Regions from separate parts of the Pseudomonas sp. MH9.2 genome, predicted to be linked through region 1. Evidence: predicted binding sites of a transcription regulator. Region 1 holds the regulator's gene; each other region holds the start of a gene.
The links. Region 1 encodes sigma-54, which starts transcription at its own class of promoters, with help from an activator protein. Its sites were predicted from a motif close to ANTGGCATNNANNTTGCTNT; they were not measured.

Region 1 (10,261 bases):
CCGCGCAGTCCGACCGCTTGCAATTTGAGCAAGACGATGTCGCGGATCATTTCTTCCGGCAAATCGGTGTGCACGCGAAGCGGAAAGGCCACGTTTTCGAACACATCGAGGTCCGTGAACAAGGCGCCACTCTGAAACAGCACGCCCATTTGCTTGCGTGCGTCGAACAGGTCGCTGCGCGACAATTTCGGCAGATTCTGGCCGTTGACCCACACTTCGCCTTTGCTGGGACGCAACTGCGCACCCATCAAACGCAGCAAGGTCGTTTTGCCACAGCCGGAAGGTCCCATGATGCCGGTGACCTTGCCCCGAGGAATACGAATATCAACATTATTGAAAATGCTGCGCGTCCCGCGCATGAAGGTGACACCCTTCAGCTCGACCGCGTAGGCGTTATCGGCACTCATCTAAACTCCTTGCGATGCAGCCTCACACTCTGACGCCAGGTCCGTGCCGCAAGACACGCGCAGTGGCTGTCCGGGGGGCAGAACCGGCGGCGAACTATACCACCGCCCGCGCGCGCGGCCCACGGTAGAAGCCTCTTTCGTTAAGGTGCGAGACAGATAATTCGAACAATTGCAAAACGTCCTACAAAGGACACAATCAGTCCGCGTATACCTGACCTGATTTACGGCGCACAACAAAGTCGGACGATCAAGCGTGAGGGATTGAGCCATTACCGCTATAATCGCCGCCTTTTCATCAGGCTGACCGATTTTTGACATGAGCCAATCCTGCGACCTGATTCAAACAGCACAACGCACCATCCGCCTCGAAATAGAAGCCGTAGAAGGCTTGCTGGCCCATATCGACGCAGATTTCGTACGCGCTTGCGAGATGATTCTGGCCGGTACAGGCCGTGTCGTAGTGGTCGGCATGGGCAAGTCCGGGCACATCGGCAACAAGATTGCCGCCACCCTGGCAAGCACGGGCACCACCGCGTTCTTCGTCCACCCGGCTGAAGCGAGCCATGGCGACATGGGCATGATCACCCGCGACGACATCATTCTGGCGATTTCCAACTCGGGTTCGACCGCCGAAATCGTCACCTTGCTGCCACTGATCAAACGCTTGGGCATCAAGATGATCAGCCTGACCGGCAACCCTGATTCGCCGCTGGCCAAGGCCGCAGAAATCAATCTCAACGTTTACGTCACGCAAGAGGCCTGCCCACTGAACCTGGCCCCTACGTCCTCGACTACCGCCGCACTGGTGATGGGCGACGCACTGGCGGTCGCCCTGCTCGAAGCGCGCGGGTTCACGGCGGAAGACTTTGCCTTCTCCCACCCTGGCGGCGCGCTTGGCAGACGTTTGTTGCTCAAAGTCGAACACGTCATGCATACCGGTGAAGATTTGCCAAAGGTTCAACGCGGCACGCTGCTGCGTGATGCGCTGATGGAAATGACCCACAAGGGCTTGGGCATGACTGCCGTTGTGGAGGCCGATGGCCGCCTCGCCGGGATATTTACCGACGGCGATTTGCGCAGAACCCTGGACCGCAGCATCGATATTCGTCAGGCGAGCATCGACGAAGTGATGACACTCCATGGCAAGACTGCTCGCCCCGAGATGCTTGCAGCCGAGGCGTTGAAAATCATGGAAGACCACAAAATTGGAGCCTTGATCGTGGTCGACAAGAACGACCACCCTATTGGCGCCTTCAACCTGCAAGACCTGCTGCGCGCGGGGGTTATGTAATGAGCGAAGCGACGATGCAGGATCTGCTGCAACGCGGCAAGAACATCAAACTGGCCATTTTCGACGTCGATGGCGTGCTGACGGACGGACGCCTGTACTTTCTCGAAGACGGCAGTGAGTTCAAAACGTTTAATACACTCGATGGCCAAGGCATAAAAATGCTGATTGCCTCGGGCGTGCACACCGCTATCATCAGCGGGCGTCGCACACCGGTGGTCGAGCGCCGCGCGCAGAATCTGGGCATCCAGCACTTGTATCAAGGCCGCGAAGATAAACTGGTCGTTCTTGACGAACTACTTGCCCAACTCAATCTAAGCTATGAACAGGTCGCGTACTTGGGTGACGACCTGCCAGACTTGCCTGTCATTCGGCGCGTTGGCCTTGGCATGGCGGTCGCCAATGCGGCCAGTTTTGTTCGCCAACATGCCCACGGCATTACTCAGGCTCGCGGCGGCGAAGGCGCGGCGCGCGAATTTTGCGAGTTGATCCTTAGCGCTCAAGGCAGCCTTGAAGCGGCCCACGCCGCCTACTTATAGAAGTCATTTATGCTGAGTAAAAAGATTCGCCGGTTTTTGATTCTGGGCGTGCTTGCGCTGATGCTGGCGGCCGCAGGCTACTGGAACATCAGCCCTGAAACCTTTCTGGAGCAGCGGGCTGCACCCGTTGACCCGGCCGCCATCGACTTTTATGCGATGAATGCTCACAGCCTGCAGTTCCTGCCGGACGGCAAGCTTCAATACGACATGACCGCCGACAAGGTCGAACATGTGCAGATTTCCGACATCACCCTGCTGACCAATCCAGATCTGCAACTGTATCGCGGCGCCCTCTTTCCCTGGCATGTCCAGAGCAAGAAGGGAGAAGTGTCTCCCGGCGGCACCGAGGTCGAGCTCATCGATTCAGTACGTATCGCACGCACTGACGAAAAAAACCGGACAACGATTATTACCAGCAGTCGAATGACTGTATTCCCACAGAAGCAATATGCGCAGACCGAGCAAGCCGTTAGAATCGACGGTTTCGGCGGCGTATCCACTGGCACGGGTATGAAAGCGTATTTGAACGACGGCAGGATGCACCTGCTGTCCAACGTAAGAGGACAGTATGAGGCTCGTTAAAACCCTCCCTTTTTTGCTCGGTTTGGGCGCAGCACTGGGAAGCGTGAGCGCCTGGGCTTTGCCGACGGACCGCGATCAGCCTATTCATATTCAGTCTGACGATGCGCAACTCGATGACAAGCAGGGCATTGCCACCTACAAAGGCAATGTCATCATCACCCAAGGCTCCATGAAGATCACGGGCAACACCGTGACCATCACCCGGACGCCAACAGGTGAAGTCGACGTATTTACCGCCGTTGGCAATCTTGCTTACTACGAACAGAAACCTGCCGTCGACAAGCCTATCGTTCAAGCGTACGGCGTGACCATCCAGTACTTCGCCGCCCTTGACCGGATCATCCTGATCGACAAGGCCAAGGTCATCAACGACGGCAATACGTCCGAAGGCGAGAAAATCGTCTATGACACGACGAAACAAATCGTCAATGCCGGCCGCGCCAACGGAGCCAAGGTGACGGCACCACGTCCGCGGATCGACATGGTCATCCAGCCGAAAAACAAACCCGCACCGCAGAAGGCTCCGTAATGGCGACGCTTAAAGCCCAGCATCTGGCTAAAAGCTATAAGGGTCGCCAGGTTGTGCGCGATGTCAGTCTCTCGATCGAGAGCGGGCAAATCGTGGGGCTGCTTGGCCCTAACGGTGCTGGCAAAACCACCTGTTTCTACATGATCGTAGGTTTGGTCCAGGCCGATCAGGGTCGCGTCTTGATCGACGATCAAGACGTCAGCCATCAACCCATGCACGGTCGCGCACGCGCCGGGATCGGCTATCTGCCGCAGGAAGCCTCGATTTTTCGCAAACTGTCGGTTGCCGATAACATCATGGCGATCCTCGAGACCCGCAAGGAACTCGACCGTACAGCGCGTCGCAAGGAGCTGGAAAGCCTGCTGCAGGAGTTCCACATCAGCCACATACGCGACAACCTGGGCATGAGCCTGTCCGGCGGTGAACGCCGTCGTGTGGAAATCGCTCGCGCCCTGGCGACTTCGCCAAAATTCATCTTGCTCGATGAACCGTTTGCCGGTGTCGACCCCATTTCCGTCGGCGATATCAAGCAAATCATTTATCACTTGAAAGCCAAGGGCATCGGCGTACTGATCACCGATCACAACGTACGTGACACCCTGGATATTTGTGAAACCGCTTACATCGTCAACGACGGGCAACTGATCGCTGAGGGTGATTCAGAAACCATTCTGGCTAACCAACTGGTTAAAGAGGTTTACCTCGGCCATGAGTTCCGCCTGTAAGCTCTGCGGTGTTTCGCTCTTCATCGGCGACGGACGCTAGGGTGCAGTGCTGACAAGAACATTAATTGTCATCACGCTCTAGGCAAACACTTAGGTTTCAGGCATATAATTTGCTTAAGTTGGCGCTTCGGCGCCCTGTAGTGGATGGCGCATGTGCGCCGGCGAAATAAGGTGTTAAGCCCCTGCCATGAAACCATCGCTAGTCCTGAGAATGGGCCAGCAGCTGACGATGACACCGCAGCTGCAACAGGCCATCCGCCTCCTCCAATTGTCGACCCTGGACCTTCAACAGGAAATCCAGGAAGCGTTGGAGTCGAACCCTATGCTGGAACGCCAGGAAGAAGGCGACGACTTCGACAATGCCGATCCGTTGGCCGACAACATAGAGAAACCCAATCCTGACGTACAGGAACCTACCTACCAGGAGCCCGCCCCGACGGTGGACAACCTGGAAGAAGGCGACTGGAACGACCGCATCCCCAACGAGCTGCCCGTTGATACCGCTTGGGATGACGTGTATCAGACCAGTGCCAGCAGCCTGCCCAGCAGCAACAACGACGATGACGAATGGGACTTCACCACTCGCACATCGGCCGGCGAGAGCCTGCAAAGCCATCTGTTGTGGCAATTGAATCTGGCCCCCATGTCCGATACTGATCGGTTGATCGCCGTCACGCTGATCGACTGCATCAACAATCAGGGCTACCTGGACGAGTCGCTTGAGGAAATCCTCGATGCCTTCGACCCGGAAATGGATGTCGAATTGGATGAAATCGAAGCAGTACTGCACCGTATCCAGCAATTCGAACCCGCGGGTATCGGCGCTCGCAACCTGAGCGAATGCCTGTCACTGCAATTGCGTCAGCTCCCCGCGAAGACTCGCTGGCTGGCCGAGGCACAACGCTTGGTCGGAGACTTCATCGACCTGCTTGGCAGCCGCGACTACGCTCAGCTGATGCGGCGCATGAAGCTCAAGGAAGACGAACTGCGCCAGGTCATTGAACTGGTGCAGAGCCTCAACCCGCGCCCAGGCTCGCAGATCGAGTCGAGCGAGGCCGAATACGTTGTGCCCGACGTGATCGTGCGCAAAGACAACGAGCGCTGGCTGGTAGAGCTCAATCAAGAGTCCGTGCCCCGTCTGCGGGTCAACCCCCAATACGCAGGGTTCGTCCGCAGGGCCGACACCAGCGCTGACAACACCTTCATGCGCAATCAGTTGCAAGAGGCACGCTGGTTCATCAAGAGCCTGCAGAGCCGCAACGAAACGCTGATGAAAGTGGCCACGCAGATCGTCGAGCACCAGCGCGGCTTTCTTGAGTATGGCGACGAAGCCATGAAACCCTTGGTTCTGCATGACATCGCCGAAGCGGTAGGCATGCACGAATCGACGATTTCACGTGTGACCACGCAAAAATTCATGCATACCCCGCGCGGTATTTACGAACTGAAATATTTCTTTTCCAGTCACGTAAGCACCTCAGAGGGCGGAGAGTGTTCGTCCACGGCCATTCGCGCGATCATCAAAAAACTGGTAGCTGCGGAAAATCAGAAAAAGCCGTTGAGTGACAGCAAGATCGCTGGTTTACTGGAGGCACAAGGCATTCAGGTAGCTCGGCGCACGGTCGCTAAATACCGCGAATCACTTGGGATAGCACCTTCAAGCGAACGCAAGCGATTGATGTAAGGGTGGCCGTACGCCGTAGCGTTCCAGTGGTAGGCATTCAAGCCTGCCTCTTTATGTACTGGCAACGAAGGAGACGCTGTATGCAAGTCAACATCAGTGGACACCAATTGGAAGTGACCAAGCCCCTGCGCGAATACATCGAGCTCAAATTCAAGAAGCTCGAAGGGCACTTTGACAAGATTACCAATGTGCAGGTAACGATGGCAGTCGAGAAACTGAAACAGAAAATCGAAGCCACACTGCACATCCACGGTGGAGAGGTGGTCGCTAACGCAGAACATGACGACATGTATGCGGCAATCGACCTACTCACTGACAAGCTGGACCGACAATTGCTCAAGCATAAGGAAAAGCAGCAGAACATCCTGAAAGGTGCGACTGCTCGCTAACACCCACAACCCATGATCCGACTTGAAAATATCCTGACTGCCGGCCGTTCACTCGTGAACGTGCCGAGCAGCAGTAAAAAAAATGTTCTTGAGCAAGTTGCCAAACTGATCGGCCGTGAAACGGAGCTTGATTCGGACTTGGTACTCACGAGCCTTATTGCCCGCGAAAAACTCGGCTCGACCGGTTTCGGCAATGGCATCGCCATCCCGCATTGCCGGCTGGCGGGCTGCCCAATGCCCATCAGCGCCCTCCTGCACCTCGACACCCCCGTAGATTTTGACGCCATCGACGGCAGGCCTGTAGACCTGCTTTTTGTCCTTCTAGTCCCGGAAGCCGCCACCGACGAACACCTGGAGCTGCTGCGCCAGATAGCCAGCATGCTCGACCGCGCCGATGTGCGCGACCGCCTACGCAGCGCCCAAAGCGATGAAGCGCTTTATCAAGTGGTGCTGGACGTGCAGAACGGTCATTAATGATGCGCATGATCATCGTCAGCGGCCGATCCGGCTCCGGCAAGAGCACAGCACTGGATGTACTGGAAGACAACGGCTTCTATTGCATCGACAACCTGCCTGCAGGCCTGCTCCCGGAGCTGGCTGAACGTGCCCTGATTCATACCGAACTGGCTCAGCCGCTGGTCGCCGTGTCCATCGACGCGCGCAATCTGCCGAGCCATCTGTCGCGTTTTCCCGAATTACTGGAAGAGGTCCGCAGCCGCCACATCCAATGCGATGTGCTGTACCTCGACGCCGATGAAGAGACCCTGCTAAAACGATTCTCTGAAACCCGTCGTCGCCACCCCCTGAGCAGCACCAACCGCTCGCTTGCCGAAGCGATACGTGACGAGAGCAACCTGCTTGGGCCGATCATCGATCTGGCCGATCTGAAAATCAACACCACGCACCTGAACCTCTATCAACTACGTGACATGCTCAAACTGCGCCTGCTGAACAAGCCGGAGCCAGGCACCGCGTTTCTGGTTGAGTCGTTTGGTTTCAAACGTGGCATGCCAGTAGATGCTGATCTGGTATTCGATGTGCGCTGCCTGCCCAATCCCTACTGGAAGCCGGAGTTGCGCGAACTGTCCGGGCTCGACCAGCCCGTGGCCGATTATTTGGCGGCACAGCCGGATGTAGAAGAGATGTTCCAGGACATCTACGCGTACCTGAACAAATGGTTGCCACGCTTTGCAGCCAGCAACCGCGCCTACGTGACTATTGCCATTGGCTGCACCGGCGGGCACCACCGCTCTGTCTACCTGACCGAGCGCCTGGGTCAGGTCTTGCAACAATCCCTCAAGAACGTTCAGGTCCGCCACCGCGACCTCAGCTGAAAGGACCCTCATCGCGATGCCCGTTCGTCAAATCACTATCATCAACAAGCTTGGCTTGCACGCGCGCGCCGCCGCTAAATTCGTCGGCGTCGCCGGAAGATTCCCCTGCCAGATCAGAGTAGGTCGCGCGCCCGACAGCATGGTCGACGGCAAAAGCATCATGGCCGTGATGATGCTGGCAGCAGGAAAAGGCACCGATATCCACCTGCATACTGAAGGCGAAGACGAACAGGCAGCACTCGAAGACTTGATTGAGCTGATCAACAATCGGTTTGATGAAGGCGAGTGACAGCAGGCGACGGACCGTATTGACTCATTCGCGGGCAGGCCTGGAGCTATTAAAAAAATCTATGTGATTGGAATACGAGAGGTGAGCTTTCGTAAATCTGTAGACCCCAGGTCAAACCCAAACCTGCCGGAAGCCCGTGCCGGGCTTATTCGCAGACAAGTCAGCGCCTACCTCGACCGAGTTTACTGTGTGACAGTGCCGCGTATTGAGGCCGCTCGTACATTAAGATTAAGGCGCTTCGTGCAGCGAGCATGAAGCGCCTTTTTTAATGCAGATCAGCTACCCGCAACCGTCATGCGCTCGATCAACACAGAGCCTGTGCGGATATTGCTGCGCAGTTCGAGATCGCTGCCGACGGCGACGATTTGTTTGAACATGTCGCGCAGGTTGCCGGCGATGGTGACTTCCTGAACCGGGAACTGGATTTCGCCGTTCTCGACCCAAAAGCCTGCCGCGCCACGAGAGTAGTCGCCGGTGACCATATTCAAACCACTGCCCATCAACTCAGTGACCAGCAAGCCGCGACCCATGCGGCGCAGCAGCGCTGCCTGATCTTCCACACCGTGGGTGACGAACAGGTTATGCACGCCGCCTGAGTTGGCTGTACTCGGCAAACCTAGCTTGCGGCCTGAGTAAGTACCCAGAACGTAGGACACTAAATCGCCATTCTCCACAAATGGTTTGGCATAGGTTGCCAAGCCATCACCGTCGAACGCCGAGCTCCCCATGGCGCGCATCAGGTGCGGCCGTTCGTCGAGAGTCAGCCATTCAGGAAACAGGCGCTGCCCCATCGCTCCTTCCAGAAAGGATGATTTGCGATACAGATTGCCGCCGGAAATGGCGGACAAAAGATGGCCAAACAAGCTGCCCGCCAATTCCGCAGCGAACAACACCGGAACTTCACACGTCGGTACCGGGCGCGCACCCAAGCGGCTGGCCGCACGCTGTGCCGCGCGACGGCCAATGCTTTGTGCGTCCGCCAACAACTCGCCCTGGCGACTCACGTCGTACCAGTAGTCGCGCTGCATCTGCCCTTCGCCCTCGGCGATCATCACGCAGCTCAAGCTGTGGCGTGTCGAGGCAGAGCCGCCAACAAAACCGTGGCTATTGCCATACACGCGACACCCTTGATGGGTGTTGAGCGTGGTGCCGTCGGCATTTTTGATCCGGCTGTCGGCATCGAACGCCGCCGCCTCACAGATCAAGGCACGCTCAATGGCTTGTTCCGGGGTGATATCCCACGCGTGGAATAGATCAAAGTCTGGCTGTTCTTTAGCCATCAGCGCAGCGTCGGCGAGGCCGGAGCATTCATCTTCGGAGGTGTGTTTGGCAATCGCCAACGCCGCCGCTACGGTTTCGCGAATAGCGTCAGCGCCACTGGCGGAGGTACTGGCCGAGCCTTTGCGCTGACCGACATACAAGGTGATACCAAAGCCCTGATCGCGATTGAACTCGACAGTTTCCACTTCACGCTGGCGAACCGTGGTCGACAAGCCCTGCTCCAGGGACACCGCCACTTCACAGGCGCTTGCGCCCTGACGCTTGGCTTCGGCAATGATTTGCTCGACCTGTTCTTGCAGTGCAGGCAAGGCTTGCGGGCCTACGCTTTGAGCTGTACTCATGACTTTCTCCATCAAATTCTGCTTTCGGCACAAGCCGAATACCGACCGGGCCGGACAAGTGGCCCCTGACTGGTTATCATGGCGGCGTTTATTAGCGGACTGCCCCCATGGTTGATTCTTACGACGACTCCCTCGATGAGGGTAAAAGCAAAACTCAGGTCAAACGCGAGCTTCATGCTCTGGTTGACCTTGGCGAGCGCCTGACAACACTCAAGCCTGACTTGCTGGCGAAACTGCCCTTGACCGACGCGCTGCGCCGGGCCTTGGCCGAAGCGCCCAAGCACACCGCAAACATTGCGCGTAAACGGCATATCCTGTTCATCGGCAAGCTGATGCGCGATCAAGACCTGGACGCCATTTTGGTGTTGCTTGATCAACTTGATGCCTCCACTCGCCAATACAACGAACGTTTTCACGGTCTGGAACGCTGGCGTGATCGCTTGATCACAGGCACCGACGACGTACTCGAGAAGTTTGTCGGCGACTATCCGGAAGCAGATCGTCAGCAACTGCGTTCGCTTATACGCCAGGCCCAGCATGAACTTGCCCAAAGCAAGCCACCTGCCGCCAGCCGCAAACTGTTCAAGTACATCCGCGACCTGGACGACATAAAGCGCGGCCTGCGCTAGTGTTCAAGCACCGAATGAGTCGCACCCTGCGATTCATTCGGCGCAGTCTTTCAGGACCCCGTACCGCCTACCGTGATCGCATCGATCTTCAAGGTCGGCTGACCGACACCTACTGGCACTGACTGACCGTCTTTGCCGCAGGTGCCCACGCCGCTGTCCAACGCCAGGTCGTTACCGACCATCGACACTCGACTCATGGCTTCAGGCCCATTACCGATCAAGGTCGCACCTTTGACTGGCGCAG
Region 2 (10,261 bases), 660 kb from region 1:
GTGCGTAGCGGCGATGATTTTATTCGTGTGAGTACGTCGCTGAGCAAGCAAGATGGCTCGCGGGCCATCGGCACCTTGCTGGATCGCAAGAGCCCGGCCTATGACCGACTGATGGCAGGTCAGGAGTACGTCGGCCGGGCGCTGTTGTTCGAGCATTACTACATGACTCAGTACAGCCCGGTGCGTGACAGCAGTGGCAAAATCATTGCCGCCTTGTTCGTCGGCTTTGACTACACCGGCGCGCAAAATACCCAATTCGAGAACCTGAAGAATTTCCGCATCGGCACGACGGGTTCTCTGGCCCTGCTGGATGAGCAGAATCACTGGCTGGTGGCGCCTGCCGGGGTCAAGGCGCTGGATCAGGCAACGCAAACGTTGGCCGACTTCGTCAAGCGCCCAGGCACAGGTCATTTCTGGAATGACGGCACGCAAGATTTCTATACCGTCGCCGTGGCCTTTGCGGGCGGCCCGTGGGCAGTGTTTGCGAGCATGCCAAAAACCGAAATCAGCGCCGTGACCTGGAGCGTCGGCACACAATTGGCAATCGGCAGCTTGCTGGCCATGCTGATCGCGGTCGGCGCGGCGATCTGGCTGTTACGCCGCAAGTTGCAACCACTGTCGGATCTGGTTCGTCAGGCTGAAGCCCTGGGCGCGGGCGACCTGAGCGCGCGTCTGAATGTTTCCAGTCACGATGAAATCGGTCAATTGGCGCGCAGCTTCAATCAGATGGGTGAAGCCTTGTCGAACATGGTCGCGCACATCCGCAGCGCGGCACAGGAAGTCAGTGGCCGCGCTCAGACGCTGTCCGGCTTGTCAGGGGGGGCCTACGAAGGCATGGAGCAGCAGTCCGGGGAGATCACCAGCATGGCTGGCGCCGTGGAAGAGTTCAGCGCCACCTCATTGAACATCGCCGACAACATGGGCAGCACCGAGCGCCTGGCGCAGGAGAACGCTCAGCAGACCCGCATTGGCCGCACCTCAATGGATGAAGCTTCGGCATCTCTTGAGCAGATCGCGTCCTCGCTCAAAGGCACGGCCACGGTGATTGACACCTTGGGCCAGCGCTCTCAGGAAATCGGCGGGATCGTCGGCGTCATTACCTCGATTGCCGAGCAGACCAACCTGCTGGCTCTCAACGCCGCGATTGAAGCTGCCCGTGCCGGCGAACAAGGCCGTGGTTTCGCGGTGGTAGCGGATGAGGTGCGTAATCTGGCTTTGCGCACCCGTCAGGCGACCGACCAGATTTCAGGCATGATCGTGAGCATTCAGCAAGAAACCGGAAACGCGATCAGCACCATGGAACAGGGCAACGCGCTCATGCAGGAAGGCCTTTCACTCAACGCAAAAGTCGCAGCCGCCCTGACCCAGATCGACGAAAAAAGCCGCTCCGCAGGCGAACAATTCGCTGCCATCACCACCGCCACCCAAGAACAAAGCAGCACCGCTACCTTGCTTAGCAGCAACCTGCAGAGCATCGCCATGGCCAACAGCGAGCAGCGCGAAGTCGTCTCCCACCTGGCTATCACCGCGAAAGAACTGGACGAACTGGCAGCGGATTTGCGCAAAGAGGTCAATCGGTTTCGGTGATACAAGGTTTGCGTTCACCGAAAACCTCTTTTAGATACGCTGCTGCCGATCAAGCTTTTGTGAAGTGTTTCTCGCTAAAAAGCTTGGCCGCGTAATCGACTGTGCACTGGTCGTGAAAAGGGTTGGCCTCACGAGCCCCGGAGGGCTGTGCCGGCCTTTTCGCGGCTCTTATTCTGCGTGTGACCCCATCAATTACTCGACGGCCGATACTGCAACGCCTCGGCCAGATGGCTGCGCCCAATCGCATCGACCTGTTCCAGATCAGCCAGCGTTCTTGCCACTTTCAACAAGCGGTGTGCGGCCCTGAGTGACAGGGTCAAACGCTCGCAGGCGGTTTCCAGCCAGTTTTCGTCGGCGCTGGACAGCGAGCAGTGTTTGCGCAGGCCCGGTAGGTCGAGAAAGGCGTTGGCGCAGCCTTGGCGCCGTTGTTGCCGCTCGCGGGCCTGGGCCACGAGGGCGGCGGCGCTGGCGGTGTCGTCGCCGGTTTGCGGGGTGGGGTTGAGTGCCGTGGCTTCGCGGGCTACGGTCAGGTGCAGGTCGATGCGATCCAGCAGCGGGCCGGAAAGCTTGTTGCGGTAGCGCTGAATCTGCTCGGTGGAACAACGACAGCGACCGCTGGGCTCGCCCAGATAGCCGCAAGGGCAGGGGTTCATCGCGGCCACCAACTGAAAGCGCGCCGGGAAGCGTACCCGGTCGCGGGCTCTGGCAATGACGATGTGCCCGGACTCCAGTGGCTCACGCAGCACCTCCAGCACTTTGCGATCAAACTCGGGCAGCTCATCGAGAAACAGCACGCCATGGTGGGCAAGGGTGATTTCGCCGGGTTGCGGACGACTGCCGCCACCCACCAGCGCGGCACCTGAGGCGGAATGGTGGGGCTGCCGAAAGGGCCGCTGTGGCCAACTGGTCAGAGGACTCTGGCTGGCGACCGACTGAATTGCGGCGACCTCCAGAGCTTCATGTTCATCCAGTGGCGGCAACAGGCCTGGCAGACGGCTGGCAAGGAGCGTCTTGCCGGTGCCGGGAGGCCCACTGAAAAGCAGATTGTGCGCGCCCGCCGCCGCCACCAGCAATGCGCGTTTGGCGGCGGTCTGGCCTTGCACCTCGCTCAAGTCTGGATAGGGTTTGCTCAGGTGCAGCAGGCCGCTGGATTCGTAGGGGACAATCGGGGCCCGGCCATTGAAGTGTGCCACCAGCTCCAGCAGATGATTGACTGCAATCACCCGCAACCCGGACGCCAGACACGCCTCTTCGGCATTGGCCGCGGGCACGATCAACGTATGGCCCTCGGCACGAGCAGCCAGTGCGGCAGGCAAGACGCCCTGTATCGGCCTTATAGCGCCCGAGAGCGCCAATTCACCCAGGCATTCGACATCCTGTAACGCGTGAGCAGGCAGTTGCCCACTGGCGGCGAGCAAACCCAGGGCAATCGCCAGATCGAAACGCCCACCGTCTTTGGGCAGGTCGGCTGGCGCGAGGTTGAGGGTAATTCTGCGGGCAGGGTATTCGAGGCCGGAATTGAGGATGGCACTGCGGACCCGATCCTTGCTTTCCCTGACTGCGCCTTCAGGCAAGCCCACCAGCGTCAGCGCGGGAAGCCCGTTGGCCAGATGGCACTCGACAGTGACGGCTGGCGCTTCCACACCCACCTGAGCGCGACTGAGCACGATGGCGAGAGACATGATCATTCCTTGATGTCTGAAGAACCGCATCCTGCGGGAATTCGGGGGGAAGCTGGGGCGAGGAATCGATACAGGGTGTGAATGGATAGCCCTGTATGGGAGCAATCGGGACGCGTAGTTTTTTTCGCGAATGAATTCGCTCCCACCGGGATTGGACGGTGAGCGTCCAGAAGTCGCGCGGTTGTTACTCTGCCGGTGGCGTCAGTTTCGCTTCCATCTCGGTCACTTTGGCTTCCAGCGCTTCAAGGCGGGCACGGGTGCGGGCGAGGACGGTCATCTGGCTGTCGAACTCTTCGCGGCTCACTAAATCAAGCTTGCTGAAGCCGCTTTGCAGCAGGGCTTTGAACTGGGTTTCGAATTCGTTGCGCGGGACAGGCGTTTCGCCGTTGAACAAGCGAGAGGCGTGGCCACTCAGGGCGTCGAGGAAGGCTTTGGGCGCGAGCATGGTCAGAGTTCCGGAAACAGATGGGCGGCAGTATATCACGCAGCATCTATAGTCAATTCAGATCGCCCCTTCTGCACGCTTTTCGCGCATGGGGACGGGCGCATGCGCACTGTTGTTGTGCGTCCTGATCACCGCAATCGGTGGCTGGGAAAGTGATTGTTGGCCAAGGCCCTGTATTCAATGAGAATTCACGAGATGGCAAGCTTTCTGCTTAGTGGCATATGACCCATGCACTGATGCAGTCGCTGTGACGATTGCAGTGCGGCAGGCGAAGCGGGGAAGTGTTTCGTCAGAAGCGGTTTTCTGGGGTTGATCGGGGCTGTTAAGGCGACCGACACGTTACAAAGCCAGGCACTGCGCTTAGACTTGAGTCGGGTTTGTTTTCCTGGGGCAAGTCCACCAATTCGGGAGAAAGTTTCATGAAGCTAGTCACTGCGATCATCAAGCCGTTTAAATTGGATGACGTGCGCGAGTCACTGTCGGAGATCGGCGTGCAGGGCATCACCGTCACTGAAGTCAAAGGCTTCGGTCGGCAAAAGGGTCACACCGAGCTGTATCGCGGGGCGGAATACGTAGTCGACTTCCTGCCCAAGGTGAAAATCGATGTTGCGATCGATGACAAGGATCTTGATCGAGTGATCGAGGCAATAACCAAGGCTGCCAACACCGGCAAAATCGGTGACGGCAAGATCTTCGTGGTTAATCTGGAACAGGCCATTCGCATCCGTACCGGCGAAACCGATACCGACGCAATCTAAGCCGCCAACCCCAACGCCCCAGGAGTAAAACAATATGACTCTGCGTCAATTCGCAGGGCTAGGAGCCCTGTTGTCCCTTGTAATCCCTGGTCTGGCCATGGCGGCAGACCCAGTGGCTGCGCCTGTCCTCAATTCCGGCGACACTTCCTGGATGATGACCTCGACGGCGTTGGTGCTGTTCATGACCATTCCCGGCCTGGCGCTGTTCTACGGCGGTATGGTTCGGTCGAAAAACATTCTTTCTGTAATGATGCAGTGCTTCGCGATTACCGGTCTGATCAGTATTCTGTGGGTCATCTACGGCTACAGCATTGCATTCGATACGACGGGGATGGAGGTGGGCGTCGTCAACTTCAACTCCATCTTCGGCAGCCTGGGCAAGGCATTCCTCGCTGGCGTGACGCCATCGAGCATCACTGGCCCGGCAGCGCTGTTCCCTGAAGCGGTGTTCGTCATCTACCAGATGACCTTCGCCATCATCACCCCGGCGTTGATCGTCGGAGCATTCGCTGAACGGATGAAATTCTCCGCCATGCTGGTCTTCATGGGTATCTGGTTCACGCTGGTCTATGCGCCAATCGCGCACATGGTCTGGAGTGGTCCGGGCGCACTGTTGGGTGATTGGGGCGTTCTCGACTTCGCTGGCGGCACCGTGGTTCACATCAACGCCGGTGTAGCGGGCCTGGTTGCCTGTCTGGTACTGGGCAAACGTAAAGGCTTTCCGACCACCCCAATGGCTCCGCACAATCTGGGTTACACCCTGATCGGCGCGGCAATGCTTTGGGTAGGCTGGTTCGGCTTCAACGCCGGCTCCGCTGCTGCGGCCAACGGCACTGCCGGTATGGCAATGCTCGTGACCCAGATTGCGACCGCTGCTGCCGCACTGGGCTGGATGTTCGCTGAATGGCTGACCCACGGTAAGCCAAGTGCTCTGGGCATCGCTTCGGGTGTAGTTGCCGGTCTGGTTGCCATTACCCCTGCCGCCGGTACTGTTGGGCCAATGGGCTCCCTGGTGATCGGCCTGGCTGCTGGCGTGGTCTGCTTTTTCTGCGCTACAACCCTGAAACGCAAGCTGGGCTATGACGACTCCCTGGACGCTTTCGGTGTGCACGGTATCGGCGGTATCCTCGGCGCGATCCTGACCGGTGTATTCGCTGCACCTTCGATGGGTGGCTTCAATGCGGCAACCACCGACATTGCGGCACAGGTCTGGATCCAGTGCAAAGGCGTAGGCTTCACGATCATCTACACCGCGATTGTGACCTACGTCATTCTCAAGGTCCTGGACATGGTCATGGGTCTGCGTGTGACTGACGAGGAAGAAGCTGTCGGCCTCGACCTTGCGCTGCACAACGAACGTGGCTACAACCTGTAAGTCGACACACAAAAATTGCCCGGGCGACCGGGCATTTTTTTGTCTGAAGTTTGTCGATACACACAGGATAGAGAGGGTTATTTGCTTTTGGGCGGCGGCTTACACAAAAGGTGGTCTATTACGCGCTTTGTTTTTTCTTCCAGCGCGTTAGAATGCGCGCCGAAGCGTGGAGAACTGTATGTGGCAACAGACGCTGATTACTCTGCGAGCAAAGCCTCGCGGGTTTCATCTGGTAACCGACGAGATACTGGCAGGCCTGCCTGAGCTGCGCACTTGTCGGATCGGTCTATTGCATCTGTGGCTACAGCATACCTCGGCCTCGTTGACCATCAACGAGAATGCCGACCCGGCTGTGCGTCGTGATTTCGAGCGTTTTTTCAATCGTCTGGTGCCCCAGGGTATGGACGTATATGAACATGACGACGAAGGCCCCGATGACCTGCCGGCGCACTTCAAGGCCAGTTTGCTTGGCTGCCAGTTGAGTTTGCCGGTCACGGCGGGGCGATTGGCGCTGGGCACCTGGCAAGGTGTTTATCTGGGTGAGCATCGTGACGTTAGCGGTGCTCGCAGAGTCCTCGCCACCTTGTACGGTGATGAGGCATGACCACTGATTTTCAGCGGTCGTTGATTTTTTTCCGGCAGCCTTCGACAGTGGGCGTAGCTGGGCTATAACTAATCTGCTTTCGCAAGTCATGAGGTAGAACATGAGCGACGATGACAACGATGAAATGGTAGACGATCTGGAAGGTGAAGAGGACGGTGAGGAGCTCGCTGCTGCTGCCGAAGACGATGGCGCCGACGCTGATGACAGCATCGAAGCCTCGGTCACTCCCACCAAGGGTAAAGCCAAGGCCGCTGTCTCGGTGGATGAACTGCCGAGCGTAGAAGCCAAGAACAAAGAGCGCGACGCTCTGGCCCGTGCGATGGAAGAGTTCCTCTCCAAAGGCGGCAAGGTTGTCGAGGTGGAGCCCAACGTCGTTGCCGATCCGCCGAAGAAGCCGGACAACAAGTACGGTAGCCGACCTATCTAAACGGTCGTTTATCGAACAAAAAAAAGCCCGCTGTCGCCGCGGGCTTTTTCTTGTCTGAAAATTGCTCTCAGCCCCAACTCGCCAACAATTCCGGCAATTGCATCAGGCTTTGAATCTCGGCGTCAGGCTGCCTGTCGGCTTCCCAAGCTTTGCCTGTGGGATTGAACCAGATGGCGCGAAACCCAACCTGCTGCGCCCCTGCGATATCGTCGCCGGGGTGGTCGCCGATGTGCACGGCTGCGCTGGCATCGACCTTGCCGCGCTTCAGCGCTTCAAGGAACGGGGCCGGGTCGGGTTTGCCGATGCCCAGCTCTTCGGCACACAGGGCGAACGCGAAATAATCAGCCAACCCCAGGCGGCGGATGTCGGCATTGCCGTTAGTCACAACCCCCAGGGTGTAGGTTTTGGCGAGAATTTCCAGCGTCGGCTGAGCCTCGGGGAATATCTCGATTTGATGCCGTGCGTGCAGGAAGACTTCGAAGCTTTTGTCGGCCAATTCCTGCGCGTGGGCATGTGCGTAGCCAGCATCCTCCAGCGCATGAAACAGCACGCGTCGACGCAGCGCGCTGATTCGGTGCTTGAGCGTGGGGTCGGCCTCGACCAGTCGTGCGCGTATGGCCCACAGATGCTCCACCGGCACCGGGCCGAGATTCGGCGCGTGTTCGGCCAGCCAGTCACGCAGCACGGCTTCGGCGCTGACAATCACCGGCGCGGTGTCCCACAGGGTGTCATCGAGGTCGAAGGTAATCAGTTTAATCATGATCGGTGCCCTTGCTGCGTTTGGCCCTGGGATGGGCGCTGTCGTAAACCGTGGCCAGATGCTGGAAGTCCAGATGCGTATAGATCTGCGTGGTGGTGATGTCGGCGTGGCCGAGCAGTTCCTGCACCGCGCGTAGATCCTGTGAAGACTCGAGCAAGTGGCTGGCAAACGAATGGCGAAGCATGTGTGGATGCAGATTTTGCCCCAGTTCGCGTTCGCCCGCCGCTTTCACGCGTAGCTGAATTGCCCGGGGACCCAGGCGACGCCCTTGCTGGCCGATGAATACCGCATCGTCCTCCGGATTGGCCAGTGCGCGCAACGGCAACCATATTTCCAGGGCTTCACGAGCCTTCTTGCCCACTGGCAAAACGCGGGTCTTGCTGCCTTTGCCGAGTACTTGAATCAATCCGTCACTCAAATCGAGTTGTTCGAGATTGAGCCCGGTCAGTTCCGACAGGCGCAGGCCCGACGAGTAGAACAGTTCCAGGATCGCTTGATCGCGACGAGCCAGAAAGTCGTCCTCGACCGCGCCGTCGAGCAATTGCAGGGCGCGATCGGCATCAAGGGTCTTCGGCAGGCGGCGCTCGCCCTTGGGTGGCGACAAACCGTTGGCTGGATCGTGATCGCACAGGCCTTCGCGGTTCAAGTAACGGTATAGGCCGCGAACCGCTGACAACAGGCGCGCCAGGCTGCGCGAAGACTGGCCTTGCTGATGCAGACGGGCGATCAGGCTGCGCAGGTGCTGAATATCCAGCGCCGACCAACTGCTTAGCTGCTGTTTTTCGCAAAACGCGAGGACTTTGCCCAGGTCACGGCGGTAGGCTTCCAAGGTATGGGAGGACACTTGGCGCTCACTGCGCAGGTGCGTGCAGTAAGCGTCAAGTTGACTTTCCATGGTCAGCGAACCGAGCGTAGTGACTGGGTGAAGCGCGGCAACACCCGGCCCAATACTTCTGCGATATAGCTGAGAAACAGCGTGCCGACGGAGCTTTTGTAGTACTGCGGATCGCGGCTGCCGATGGCCAGAACGCCATGCAGGCCTTGATGAATCAGGGCAACGACGGCGGTTGAGCCGATTTGTTCGCCTTGTTCGCGGCCGAACAAAAAGGTCAGCTCGTGCTCGCGCAGTGCGCCGCAGACAGTCTTGTCGCCCGAGATCAGGCCACCGATGGCTTTCTGCGCGTCGGCACTGCTGACCCAGCGGCCTACGGGCATGGGGTTGTCGCTGAACAGAATGAGGCTGACGAAGGGCACCTGAAACTCTTCGCGGAGGCTGTCTTCCACGGCGATGACCACTTCTTCCAGGCTACTGGCGTCCATCAACGCGAGGATCAGGCGACGGGTCTTGTCGAACAGTCGATCATTGTCGCGCGCCACGTCCATCAGTTGCGAAAGGCGGTGGCGCATCTCGATATTGCGATCGCGCAACAGTTTGAGCTGGCGCTCGACCAGCGATACGGTATCGCCGCGCTGGTGCGGGATGCGCAAGGCTGGCAGGAGCTCTTCGTGTTCAACAAAGAACTCCGGGTGATGACGCAAGTAAGCGGCGATAGCCTCCGCCTCAAGGGCTGGCGCTGCGTTGTCGGCAGGTGCTTCGCTGGGCTTTTCGGCTGAAATCTGAGGCTGATCGGTCATCGGATTTGCTCACTCATAGACGAACCTGTCCTTCGTAAACCCGCACTGCAGGACCCGTCATCATCACGGGATGGCCTGGGCCTTCCCACTCAATGGACAAGCGCCCGCCAGGCAGGTCGATCAACAGGGGCGAATCCATCCAGCCCTGACTGATGGCAGCCACCGCCGCCGCGCAAGCGCCGGTACCGCAGGCCTGGGTTTCCCCTGCACCACGCTCCCAGACGCGCAGTTGCGCGCGTTGGCGATCAACCACATGCAAGAAGCCGACATTGACCCGGGCCGGGAAGCGCGGGTGATGCTCCAGCTTCGGCCCAAGCTCATGCACGGGCGCATTATTGATGTCTTCGACACGCAAAACTGCGTGTGGATTGCCCATCGATACTGCGGCAAGCTCAATGATTTGGCCATCGACTTCGACGGGATAGCTCGGCGCCTGTTCGTCGGCCTGAAACGGAATCTCTTCTGGAATCAGGCGTGGAGGGCCCATGTTGACGCTGATCTGGCCGTCGCTGCGTATGTCCAGTTCGATGATGCCGCTTTTGGTTTCCACGCGAATCTGGCGCTTGGTGGTCAGGCGTTTGTCCAGCACGAAGCGGGCAAAGCAGCGCGCGCCGTTGCCGCACTGCTCGACCTCGGAGCCGTCGGAATTGAAAATCCGGTAACGGAAATCGACCTCCGGGTTGCTCGGCGCTTCGACCAGCAGCAGTTGGTCGAAGCCGATCCCGGTGTGGCGATCACCCCATTGTTTGGCGTGCTTGGGCAAAATGTGCGCGTGCTGGCTGACCAGGTCCAGAACCATGAAGTCGTTGCCCAAACCATGCATCTTGGTAAAACGCAGCAGCATGGGGTTACTCCGGCAGCAGGCTTTCGCCAGCAAACAGCTCTGCCACAGTCTCGCGGCGGCGCACTTCGAACGCTTCGGCGCCATCGACCAATACTTCGGCGGCGCGGCCGCGGGTGTTGTAGTTGGAACTCATGACGAAACCAT
Region 3 (10,261 bases), 1.1 Mb from region 1:
CGATCATGCCACTTGATGGCGGTCTGGAGACCCTGACCGAGCACCTGCGCCTGCACCCTATCGCGGAGGCCAAAACCCTGGCCCGGCTGGGTTTGATCATGCGTCGTAGCGCGCCGCACTCTGCCCTGGCCGAAGCATGCTTCGCGGCCTACCAGAAAATCATCGAAGCATCTTGATCGACGTCATCTATCAAGGCATCAGCACTAGCGATTAGACGTTATCCGACGACAGGCCTAGGCTAAAGGCAAATAACCTGCCGGTACGATCCCATGCCCGCCAAGCGCACGGTCAGCACGGCGCCCGCGTCCGCCGCAAGCCACGCCTACAGCTACTCAAACCTTGAACGCGAAGCCTCGGGGAGCACGGCGCTGGCCGAAGAGGTGGCGCTGGCCATTGCCTACAATGGCATCAGCCAAGCGGTGATGCTGGTCAGCCCGACCGATCTCGAAGACTTCATCGTCGGCTTCAGCCTGGGCAGCGGCATCATTGCCTCTCCCGACGAAATCTACGACCTGAAGCTCAGCGGCTCGGGTTCTGCGCAGCACGCGCAGGTGGAGATCGCCAGCCGCGCCTTCTGGAACCTCAAACAGCAGCGTCGCCAACTGGCCGGGACCAGTGGCTGTGGCCTGTGCGGTGTGGAAGCGGTCGAGCAAGCGTTACCCGAACTCGATGTATTGCCGGGCGCGCCATTGCCGCCTGCGATCTGGCTGGAAGGGCTGCGCCAACGCATCAGCGCATTCCAGCCACTGGGCCAGCATTGCGGCGCGGTACATGCCGCGCTGTTCATGGACAGCACGGGAGAGCTGCTGCTGGGCCGCGAAGACATCGGCCGGCATAACGCCCTCGACAAACTGATCGGTGCGTTGATCCGCCAGAACATTCCATTGACTGGCGGGATTGCCATCGTCACCAGCCGTTGCAGCCTGGAACTGATCCAGAAAGTACTGCGCGCCCGCATTCAGACGCTGGTCAGCCTGTCCTCGCCCACCGGCCTGGCCCTGCAATGGGCACGCCGACACAACCTCAATTTAATCCACCTGCCGCAACACAGTGCGCCGCGGGTCTATAGCCCTGCGATGGAGAATCAAGCGTGAGCATTCGTCACCAAGCCGACAAAACCCCGACGCCCCGCTACAAACCGTACAGAGGCGCGGCGGGCGGCTGGGGCGCACTGGTCAGTGTTACGCAGGCTTGGCTGAGCAGTGATAACGCACTGAAGAACCTGCGCATGATGCTCAAGACTAACCAGAACGGCGGCTTCGACTGCCCAGGCTGCGCGTGGGGCGATTCGCCGGAAAGCGGCATCGTGAAGTTCTGCGAGAACGGCGCCAAGGCGGTCAACTGGGAAGCCACCAAGCGCCGTGTCGATGCCTCGTTCTTCGCCCGCTACAGCGTCAGCGCCCTGCGTGAGCAAAGCGACTACTGGCTCGAGTACCAGGGTCGCCTGACCGAGCCGATGAGCTACAACGCTGAAACCGATCGTTACACGCCAATCAGTTGGGACGACGCGTTCGCCCTGATTGGCAAGCATCTGCGTAACCTGCCAAGCCCAAACATGGCCGAGTTCTATACCTCGGGCCGGGCCAGCAATGAAGCCGCCTACCTGTATCAGCTGTTCGTACGCGCCTACGGCACCAACAATTTCCCCGACTGCTCGAACATGTGCCACGAGGCCAGCGGTGTCGCCCTGGCGCAAAGCGTTGGCGTCGGCAAAGGCACGGTAACCTTCGATGACTTCGAACACGCCGATGCGATTTTCGTTCTCGGCCAAAACCCCGGCACCAACCACCCGCGCATGCTCGAACCGCTGCGTGAAGCCGTCAAACGCGGCGCGCAAGTGGTGTGCGTCAACCCGCTCAAAGAACGCGGCCTGGAACGCTTCCAGCATCCGCAGCACCCGCTGGAAATGCTCACCAACGGCTCGGAGCCGACCAACACTGCGTACTTCCGCCCGGCATTGGGTGGCGACATGGCGCTGTTGCGCGGCATGGCCAAGTACCTGTTGCAATGGGAACGCGAGGCTCAGGCCAACAACGCACCGTCGGTCTTCGATCACGCCTTCCTAAACGAACACACCGACGGCGTGCTTGATTACCTGGCGACCGTCGATGACACCTCGTGGGAAGAGATCATTGAGCAGTCCGGCTTGCCCCTTGCCGATATCGAGCACGCGGCGAAGATGTACTGCAAAGGTCAGAAAGTCATCATGTGCTGGGCGATGGGCATCACTCAGCATCGCCATTCGGTGCCGACCATTCAGGAAATTGCCAACCTGATGCTCCTGCGCGGCAACATCGGCAAGCCCGGCGCAGGCCTGTGCCCAGTGCGTGGTCACAGTAACGTGCAGGGCGACCGGACCATGGGCATCAATGAGCGCCCACCTGCGTTATTCCTTGATGCGCTGGAAAAACGCTTCCAGTTCAAAGCCCCACGCGCATCGGGTCATAACGTGGTGGAAGCTATCCACTCAATGCTCGCGGGCAAATCAAGGGTCTTTATCGGCCTGGGTGGCAACTTCGCCCAAGCCACACCAGACAGCACACGCACCGTTGAAGCCTTGAACAACTGCGACCTGACGGTGCAGATCAGCACCAAGCTCAACCGCAGCCACCTGACTCACGGCGCACACGCACTGATCCTGCCATGCTTCGGCCGGACCGATATTGATATCCAGTCCGAAGGCCCACAAGCGGTGACGGTGGAAGACTCGTTCAGCATGGTTCATGCGTCCAATGGCCAACTGCAGCCCCTGTCCAGACAGATGCGTTCGGAGCCGGCAATCATCGCCGGTATCGCTGCCGCGACCCTGGGCACGCAACCCGTGGACTGGTTGTGGCTGACTGCGGATTACAGCCGTATTCGCGACCTGATTGCTGACACCATCCCCGGTTTCAAGGACTTCAATGAGCGCCTGAAAAATCCGGGGGGCTTCTATCTCGGCAATGCAGCCAGTAAACGCCGCTGGAACACACCCACCGCCCGAGCCAACTTCAAGGCCAACGTCCTGCCGCTGGACCTGGTGCATGAGAACGTACGCTCTACCGGCCAGACTCCCGACCTGATCATGCAGTCCATGCGCTCGCACGATCAGTACAACACCACTATTTATGGGCTGGACGACCGTTATCGCGGGGTCAAAGGTCAGCGGGATGTGTTGTTCGTCAACGAAGCAGACATTATCCGCCTGGGCTTCAAGCCGGGGCAGAAGGCGGACCTGGTGTCGATCTGGGACGATGGTCGCGAGCGCCGCGTAAAAGGCTTCACCCTGCTGGCATTCGATATTCCCGCCGGACAAGCAGCCGCTTATTACCCGGAAGTGAACCCGTTAGTGCCACTCGAAAGCGTGGGTGACGGCAGCCATACACCAACGTCAAAGTTCATCGCTATCCGCCTGGAAACAGCAAGTGACGACGGACGGATTATGTAAACTGACAAGGAACAATGGCATACAGCGACTAACGGCATGTATGCCAAGTAAGCTCAGAGTGCTATTTACAACTAAAGTTCCCGTTAAAAAACAGCATGTTAGTGTTTTCTTATAATACGTGTTACTCGTCGGATTTAGATTGTAGCAATACTGACATGGCCTCAGGATCGCGCCGTCATCCCTATGAGGTTCCATACATGAAGTATTCCTCGATTCTGTTGTTGTCTCTCTCCCTGGCCAGTGGTTTTGCCTCAGCTGGCGGCACCGCTGAAGCCGGCGTGGGCGGTGCATTGGGTGGGGTACTCGGTTCCGTTGTCGGCCAACAATTGGGCGGCAGCACAGGTTCAGCGATTGGCGCTGGTCTAGGCGGTGCGGCAGGTGGCGCAGTGGGCGCAGACCGTCGCAACCGTGGTGAAGCCGCTATTGGTGGCGGCTTGGGCGCAGCGGGCGGCAACGTGCTTGGCCGCAGCGTCGGCGGCACTACCGGCAGCCTGATCGGCGCAGCAGCCGGTGGCGGTGCAGGTGGCGCCCTGGGTAACTACATGGGCAACGAAAGCCGCGACGATGGTCGTGGAGACCGCCGCTACCGTGGTCGCGATGATCGTCGTGATTACCGCGGCGACCATCGCGGTCGTGGTCATGCCTATGGTCATCGCAAACATTGGGATGATCATGATCGCCGCTGAGTGATCGCACGTGTCGCTATATCTGCCGCTGGCTGCACTCCCCACGCAGCCAGCGCTGCTTTAAAGTCCGCTAAACCAACCTTCTGATCAACACCGGTCGCCTGCCCGCTGGGGAGCCGTGTCTGTCATATACCGTCTAATTAGCGCTCGAGTGGACCAACCCAGTCAAACTTGACGCACCACTCTTACAGCGTTTCTGACATTTTCCAGACAAACAAAAACGCCCCCGACCTTGCGGTCGGGGGCGTTTTTTTAACAGCTAACTAATGAATCAGTTGCCGTTTTTCTTGGCAGAGCGGGTGCGCTCGCTTTCACCAAGGATTTTCTTACGCAGGCGGATCGACTTCGGCGTTACTTCGCAGAGTTCGTCTTCTTGAACGAATTCCAGCGCTTGTTCCAAAGTGAAACGGATAGGCGGAACCAAAGCGATGGTTTCGTCTTTACCGGAAGCACGCATGTTGTCGAGCTTCTTGCCTTTGGTTGGGTTAACGCCCAGGTCGTTGTCACGGCTGTTGATGCCGACGATTTGACCTTCGTACACGTCTTCACCGTGACCCAGGAACAGCTTGCCACGCGCCTGCAGAGTTTCCAGCGAGTAGGTCAGAGCCTTACCGGTAGCAACCGAAACCAGTACGCCGTTCTGACGACCGGACATGTCGCCGGACTTCATTACGTCGTAACGGTCGAAGATGCTGGTCAGGATGCCGGCACCGGATGTCAGGGTCAGGAATTCGTTACGGAAACCGATCAAGCCACGTGCCGGGATGTTGTACTCAAGGCGAACGCGCCCTTTGCCATCCGGAACCATGTTGGTCAGGTCGCCTTTACGGATACCGATTTGCTCCATGATCGCGCCTTGCGCAATTTCCGGCAGGTCGATGGTGACGTTTTCGTACGGTTCGTGCTTAACGCCGTCAACCATACGGATGATCACTTCTGGACGACCAACGCCCATTTCGAAGCCTTCGCGACGCATGGTTTCGATCAGTACCGAGAGGTGCAGCTCACCACGGCCGGACACTTTGAACTTGTCAGCCGAGTCGCCTTCTTCAACGCGCAGTGCAACGTTGAACAGCAATTCTTTGTCCAGACGTTCCTTGATGTTACGGCTGGTGACGAACTTGCCTTCTTTACCGCAGAAAGGCGAGTCGTTTACCTGGAAAGTCATGGAAACGGTTGGTTCGTCAACGGTCAGCGGCTTCATCGCTTCGACGTTCAGTGGGTCGCACAGAGTGTCGGAGATGAACAGCTGGTCGAAGCCGCTGATGCAAACGATATCGCCGGCAGCTGCTTCGTCAACGTCGATACGGTGCAGACCGTGGTGACCCATCAGCTTGAGGATACGACCGTTACGGCGCTTGCCGTCGATGTCGATAGCTACAACCTGAGTGTTCGGCTTGACGCGACCACGAGCGATACGGCCAACACCGATGACGCCCAGGAAGCTGTTGTAGTCCAGAGCGGAGATTTGCATCTGGAACGGACCGTCACGGTCGACTTTTGGAGCCGGCACGTGGTCGACGATGGCCTGGTACAGCGGGGTCATGTCTTCGGCCATATCGGTGTGCGACAGACCGGCAATACCGTTCAGTGCAGACGCGTAAACAACGTGGAAGTCCAGCTGTTCTTCAGTAGCACCCAGGTTGTCGAACAGGTCGAAGATCTGATCCAGAACCCAGTCTGGACGAGCGCCCGGACGGTCGACCTTGTTGATCACAACGATCGGACGCAGGCCGGCTTCGAAAGCCTTCTTGGTCACGAAACGGGTTTGCGGCATAGGGCCGTCTTGAGCGTCAACCAGCAGCAGAACGGAGTCAACCATCGACATTACGCGTTCAACTTCGCCGCCGAAGTCGGCGTGGCCCGGGGTATCCACGATGTTGATGTGGAAGCCGTTCCAGTTGATAGCGGTGTTCTTGGCAAGAATGGTAATACCGCGTTCTTTCTCCTGGTCGTTGGAGTCCATCACGCGCTCGTCGTTGAGCTCGTTGCGCTCCAGGGTGCCGGATTGACGCAAGAGTTTGTCTACCAGGGTGGTTTTACCATGGTCAACGTGAGCAATGATGGCGATGTTACGTAGATTTTCGATCACTTGTGTATCTCGATCAGAGGATTCGGTCAGCTGCCTATTGTAGGCAGCTATTAACAGTAGAGTCGGCGAAAGCCATGACGGCTTGACGACTGGCGTCGGGGGGCCGGTGACGCAAGCCACAGGCAAACAGCCCCGGGCACTTAGCTCGGTCGATAAACGCGCACATTGGCATGCCCCTCACTGAGCAAATGGTGGGCATGCAGGCGACTCATCACGCCTTTGTCGCAATACAACAGGTACTGGCGAGTCTCATCCAGTTCCTTGAAGCGGCTGTTCAATGCATAGAACGGCAGCGTCTGTATTTCAATGCCAGGCAACTCCAGCGGTTCGTCATGCTGAGCATCCGGATGACGGATGTCGACGATGACCTGACCGGCCAGTGCTTCACTGACTTCCTCGATTTCAATGTCCTGGCCCAATTCGTCGATAACGCGATCGATCGGCACCAACCTGGCTTGCTCAAGCGCACGCTCGAGCACCGCCATATCAAACTGCTGTTCTTCATACTCCACGCGGTTGCGCTTGGCGTGGGTCTTGGGGTTGACCGAAATCACCCCACAATACTCGGGCATGTGCTTGGCGAAATCGGCAGTGCCTATATCGTAAGCCTGATCGATGATGTCTTGCTTGTGGCTGGCGATCAGTGGACGCAAAACCAGCTTTTCCGTGACCGAATCGATCAGCGACAGATTGGGCAGGGTCTGGCTGGAGACCTGAGAGATCGCCTCGCCTGTTACCAGCACATCAATCTCGAGCCGATCAGCGATACGGGTCGCTGCGCGCAACATCATACGCTTCAACACCACGCCCATATGACTGTTATCGACTTTACCGAGAATTTCTCCCAGTACTTCTTCAAACGGGACGCTGACAAATAGCACGCGTTGCGAGCTACCGTACTTCTTCCACAAGAAATGGGCGACTTCCATCACCCCTAATTCGTGGGCGCGACCACCGAGATTGAAGAAGCAGAAGTGGCTCATCAGCCCACGGCGCATGATCTGGTAGGCCGCGACCGTGGAATCGAAACCGCCGGACATCAGCACCAGTGTCTGCTCGAGCGCACCCAGCGGATAACCGCCGATGCTGTTGTGCTGACCGTGAATCACAAACAACCGTTGGTCGCGAATTTCCATGCGCACTTCGATTTCGGGTGCTTTCAGGGAAATTCCGGCAGCGCCGCACTGCTGGCGAAGTTGGCTACCGACGTATTTCTCGACATCCATGGAGCTGAAACTGTGTTTGCCGGCACGCTTGCAGCGCACTGAAAACATTTTGCCGGCCAACGATGCGCCGACGTGTTCTTTACACTTGGCGACGATGTCGTCCATATCGCCTAGCGGGTATTCATTGACCTGCAAAAAATGTGCGATGCCCGGCATGCAACTCAGGCGCTCAATCATCTCCTGCAAGGCTTTCGGCTCGCTAACCCTGGTTTCGACCTCAAGATTGTCCCACACGCCTCCCACCACCAATGCCGGGTCCAGATCACGGAGCACGGTACGGATGTTTTTGGCCAACTGGCGGATGAAACGCTTACGCACCGGCCGGCTTTTGATAGTGATTTCGGGGAAGACTTTTACGATTAGTTTCATGTAAAAAACGCGCGAGGTGCCAGCCGAAAAATAGGGGGCAGGATTATAGCGGAAATTGCTCAAGGTTTAACCAGTTATCGTACAGCCAATATTGCACGCACCAAAAAAGACCGCTCTCTCATCAATCCGCATCATATCAGTGCATCAAATTTTCGATTTATCAGCTTTAATGCCCGCAATGCCTGCGTTTGGCGCGAAAAACCCAAGTCGGGGCACTGGCATGCAATTTGCTCCCTTGTGAGGCAGGTTGCCTTGGCAGAGTATTCGCGCCGGCATCACCCAATTCTAAGGGCCAAACCACTAAAGTGGCCCGAAGCCACCCGGAGGACACCATGTCGAAGTCGGTTCAACTCATCAAAGATCATGACGTTAAATGGATTGATCTGCGCTTCACTGATACCAAAGGCACTCAGCACCACGTGACCATGCCGGCTCGCGATGCGCTGGATGAAGATTTCTTTGAAATCGGCAAAATGTTCGACGGTTCCTCCATTGCGGGCTGGAAAGGCATCGAAGCGTCCGACATGATCCTTATGCCTGACGACAGCACTGCCGTGCTCGACCCGTTCACCGAAGAGCCAACCATCATCCTGGTTTGCGACATCATCGAACCTTCGACCATGCAAGGCTATGACCGCGACCCACGCGCCATTGCCCGTCGCGCTGAGGAATACCTGAAGTCCACGGGTATCGGCGACACTGTTTTCGTTGGCCCGGAACCAGAATTCTTCATCTTCGACGAAGTGAAGTTCAAGTCCGACATCTCCGGTTCCATGTTCAAGATCTTCTCCGAACAAGGCTCCTGGATGTCCGACCAGGACGTGGAAGGCGGCAACCGTGGCCACCGTCCAGGTATCAAAGGCGGCTACTTCCCGGTTCCACCGTTCGACCACGACCACGAAATCCGTACCTCCATGTGTAATGCCATGGAAGAAATGGGCCTGGTCATCGAAGTTCACCACCACGAAGTGGCGACTGCCGGTCAGAACGAAATCGGCGTGAAATTCAACACCCTGGTTGCCAAGGCTGATGAAGTTCAGACCCTGAAATACTGCGTACACAACGTAGCCGATGCCTACGGCCGTACCGCTACCTTCATGCCTAAGCCTCTGTATGGCGACAACGGTTCAGGTATGCACGTACACATGTCCATCTCCAAAGATGGCAAGAACACCTTCGCAGGCGAAGGCTATGCCGGCCTGTCCGATACCGCCCTGTTCTTCATCGGCGGCATCATCAAGCACGGTAAAGCACTGAACGGCTTCACCAACCCGTCGACCAACTCCTACAAGCGTCTGGTCCCAGGTTTCGAAGCACCGGTAATGCTCGCCTACTCGGCTCGCAACCGTTCCGCGTCGATCCGTATTCCTTACGTGTCCAGCCCTAAAGCTCGCCGTATCGAAGCTCGCTTCCCGGATCCAGCAGCTAACCCGTACCTGGGCTTCGCTGCACTGTTGATGGCTGGCCTGGACGGCATCCAGAACAAAATCCACCCAGGCGACGCTGCTGACAAAAACCTGTACGACCTGCCGCCTGAAGAGGCGAAAGAGATCCCACAAGTTTGCGGCAGCTTGAAAGAAGCCCTGGAAGAGCTGGACAAAGGTCGTGCGTTCCTGACCAAAGGCGGCGTATTCAGCGATGACTTCATCGACGCTTACATCGCTCTGAAAAGCGAAGAAGAAATCAAAGTACGCACCTTCGTACACCCACTGGAATACGAGCTGTACTACAGCTGCTAATCCAGTTACGTCAGCCGCATCGACGTAATAGAGGCCTCCTTCGGGGGGCCTTTTTTATGCCTGATATTTTTTAACAATTGGTTTCTGGCTTTGAGCACAACCTGTGGCGTTAACTCTCTGGCTTTATCAGGTCGCCGAATCAGCCAGAGGTCTACCCATGTCGAATTCACATCGACTGCCGCATTTGTCTCTTCTATGTGCGGCCATAGTCAGCATAAGCGCCTGCGCCAATACGCCCACACCCTCTCAACCACCCGACTCGCTGGCGCCCTTGATCCAGACCGTCAGTGAACGCTTGAGCATCGCCGATCAGGTCGCACTCACCAAATGGGACAGCGGAAAACCGATCCAGGACAGCCTGCGCGAACAACAGGTCATCGCCAACGCGGCAAAGCTGGCCCCGGCCTACAAGCTCAATCCCGAAGAAGTCAGTCAATTCCTGGCGGCGCAAATCGAGGCGAACAAGCTGGTGCAGTACACGCTACTGGCCAATTGGCACGCGGCAGGCAAGGCGCCGAATACAGCGAGACCGGACCTGGTCAATCAAGTCCGCCCACAGCTCGACCGACTGCAAATTCGATTGCTGCAAAACTTCGCAGCCTTCACGCCCTACCGGCACGATCCACAATGCCCGACCTGGCTGAACCAGCAACGACAGCTTCAGGCAAACGACGCCATCCATGACATCGCACTGGGACGTGCAGTCGGGGAGCTTTGTATCA

Region 2: a site for sigma-54 is predicted at 3,909-3,928, ahead of glnK (P-II family nitrogen regulator). Genes of this name have one in related genera too.
Region 3: a site for sigma-54 is predicted at 8,015-8,034, ahead of glnA (glutamate--ammonia ligase). Genes of this name have one in related genera too.

Annotation. Positions count from the first base shown of each region.
Region 1 is NZ_CP133784.1:2,312,695-2,322,955, forward strand. It holds gene RHM55_RS10800 (ABC transporter ATP-binding protein) at 1-407, opposite strand, end outside; gene RHM55_RS10805 (KpsF/GutQ family sugar-phosphate isomerase) at 724-1,698, shown strand; gene kdsC (3-deoxy-manno-octulosonate-8-phosphatase KdsC) at 1,698-2,234, shown strand; gene lptC (LPS export ABC transporter periplasmic protein LptC) at 2,244-2,816, shown strand; gene lptA (lipopolysaccharide transport periplasmic protein LptA) at 2,803-3,345, shown strand; gene lptB (LPS export ABC transporter ATP-binding protein) at 3,345-4,070, shown strand; gene RHM55_RS10830 (RNA polymerase factor sigma-54) at 4,258-5,754, shown strand; gene hpf (ribosome hibernation-promoting factor, HPF/YfiA family) at 5,835-6,143, shown strand; gene ptsN (PTS IIA-like nitrogen regulatory protein PtsN) at 6,156-6,617, shown strand; gene rapZ (RNase adapter RapZ) at 6,620-7,477, shown strand; gene RHM55_RS10850 (HPr family phosphocarrier protein) at 7,494-7,766, shown strand; gene pmbA (metalloprotease PmbA) at 8,042-9,388, opposite strand; gene yjgA (ribosome biogenesis factor YjgA) at 9,496-10,017, shown strand; gene tldD (metalloprotease TldD) at 10,068-10,261, opposite strand, start outside.
Region 2 is NZ_CP133784.1:2,972,707-2,982,967, reverse strand. It holds gene RHM55_RS14065 (methyl-accepting chemotaxis protein) at 1-1,587, shown strand, start outside; gene RHM55_RS14060 (YifB family Mg chelatase-like AAA ATPase) at 1,776-3,269, opposite strand; gene RHM55_RS14055 (accessory factor UbiK family protein) at 3,454-3,714, opposite strand; gene glnK (P-II family nitrogen regulator) at 4,134-4,472, shown strand; gene RHM55_RS14045 (ammonium transporter) at 4,507-5,847, shown strand; gene RHM55_RS14040 (secondary thiamine-phosphate synthase enzyme YjbQ) at 6,026-6,451, shown strand; gene RHM55_RS14035 (hypothetical protein) at 6,552-6,878, shown strand; gene RHM55_RS14030 (HAD family hydrolase) at 6,946-7,638, opposite strand; gene xerC (tyrosine recombinase XerC) at 7,631-8,533, opposite strand; gene RHM55_RS14020 (DUF484 family protein) at 8,536-9,273, opposite strand; gene dapF (diaminopimelate epimerase) at 9,287-10,117, opposite strand; gene lysA (diaminopimelate decarboxylase) at 10,122-10,261, opposite strand, start outside.
Region 3 is NZ_CP133784.1:3,410,198-3,420,458, reverse strand. It holds gene RHM55_RS15985 (LysR family transcriptional regulator) at 1-176, shown strand, start outside; gene fdhD (formate dehydrogenase accessory sulfurtransferase FdhD) at 270-1,094, shown strand; gene RHM55_RS15975 (FdhF/YdeP family oxidoreductase) at 1,091-3,427, shown strand; gene RHM55_RS15970 (glycine zipper domain-containing protein) at 3,625-4,113, shown strand; gene typA (translational GTPase TypA) at 4,385-6,205, opposite strand; gene thiI (tRNA uracil 4-sulfurtransferase ThiI) at 6,346-7,800, opposite strand; gene glnA (glutamate--ammonia ligase) at 8,133-9,539, shown strand; gene RHM55_RS15950 (chorismate mutase) at 9,697-10,261, shown strand, end outside.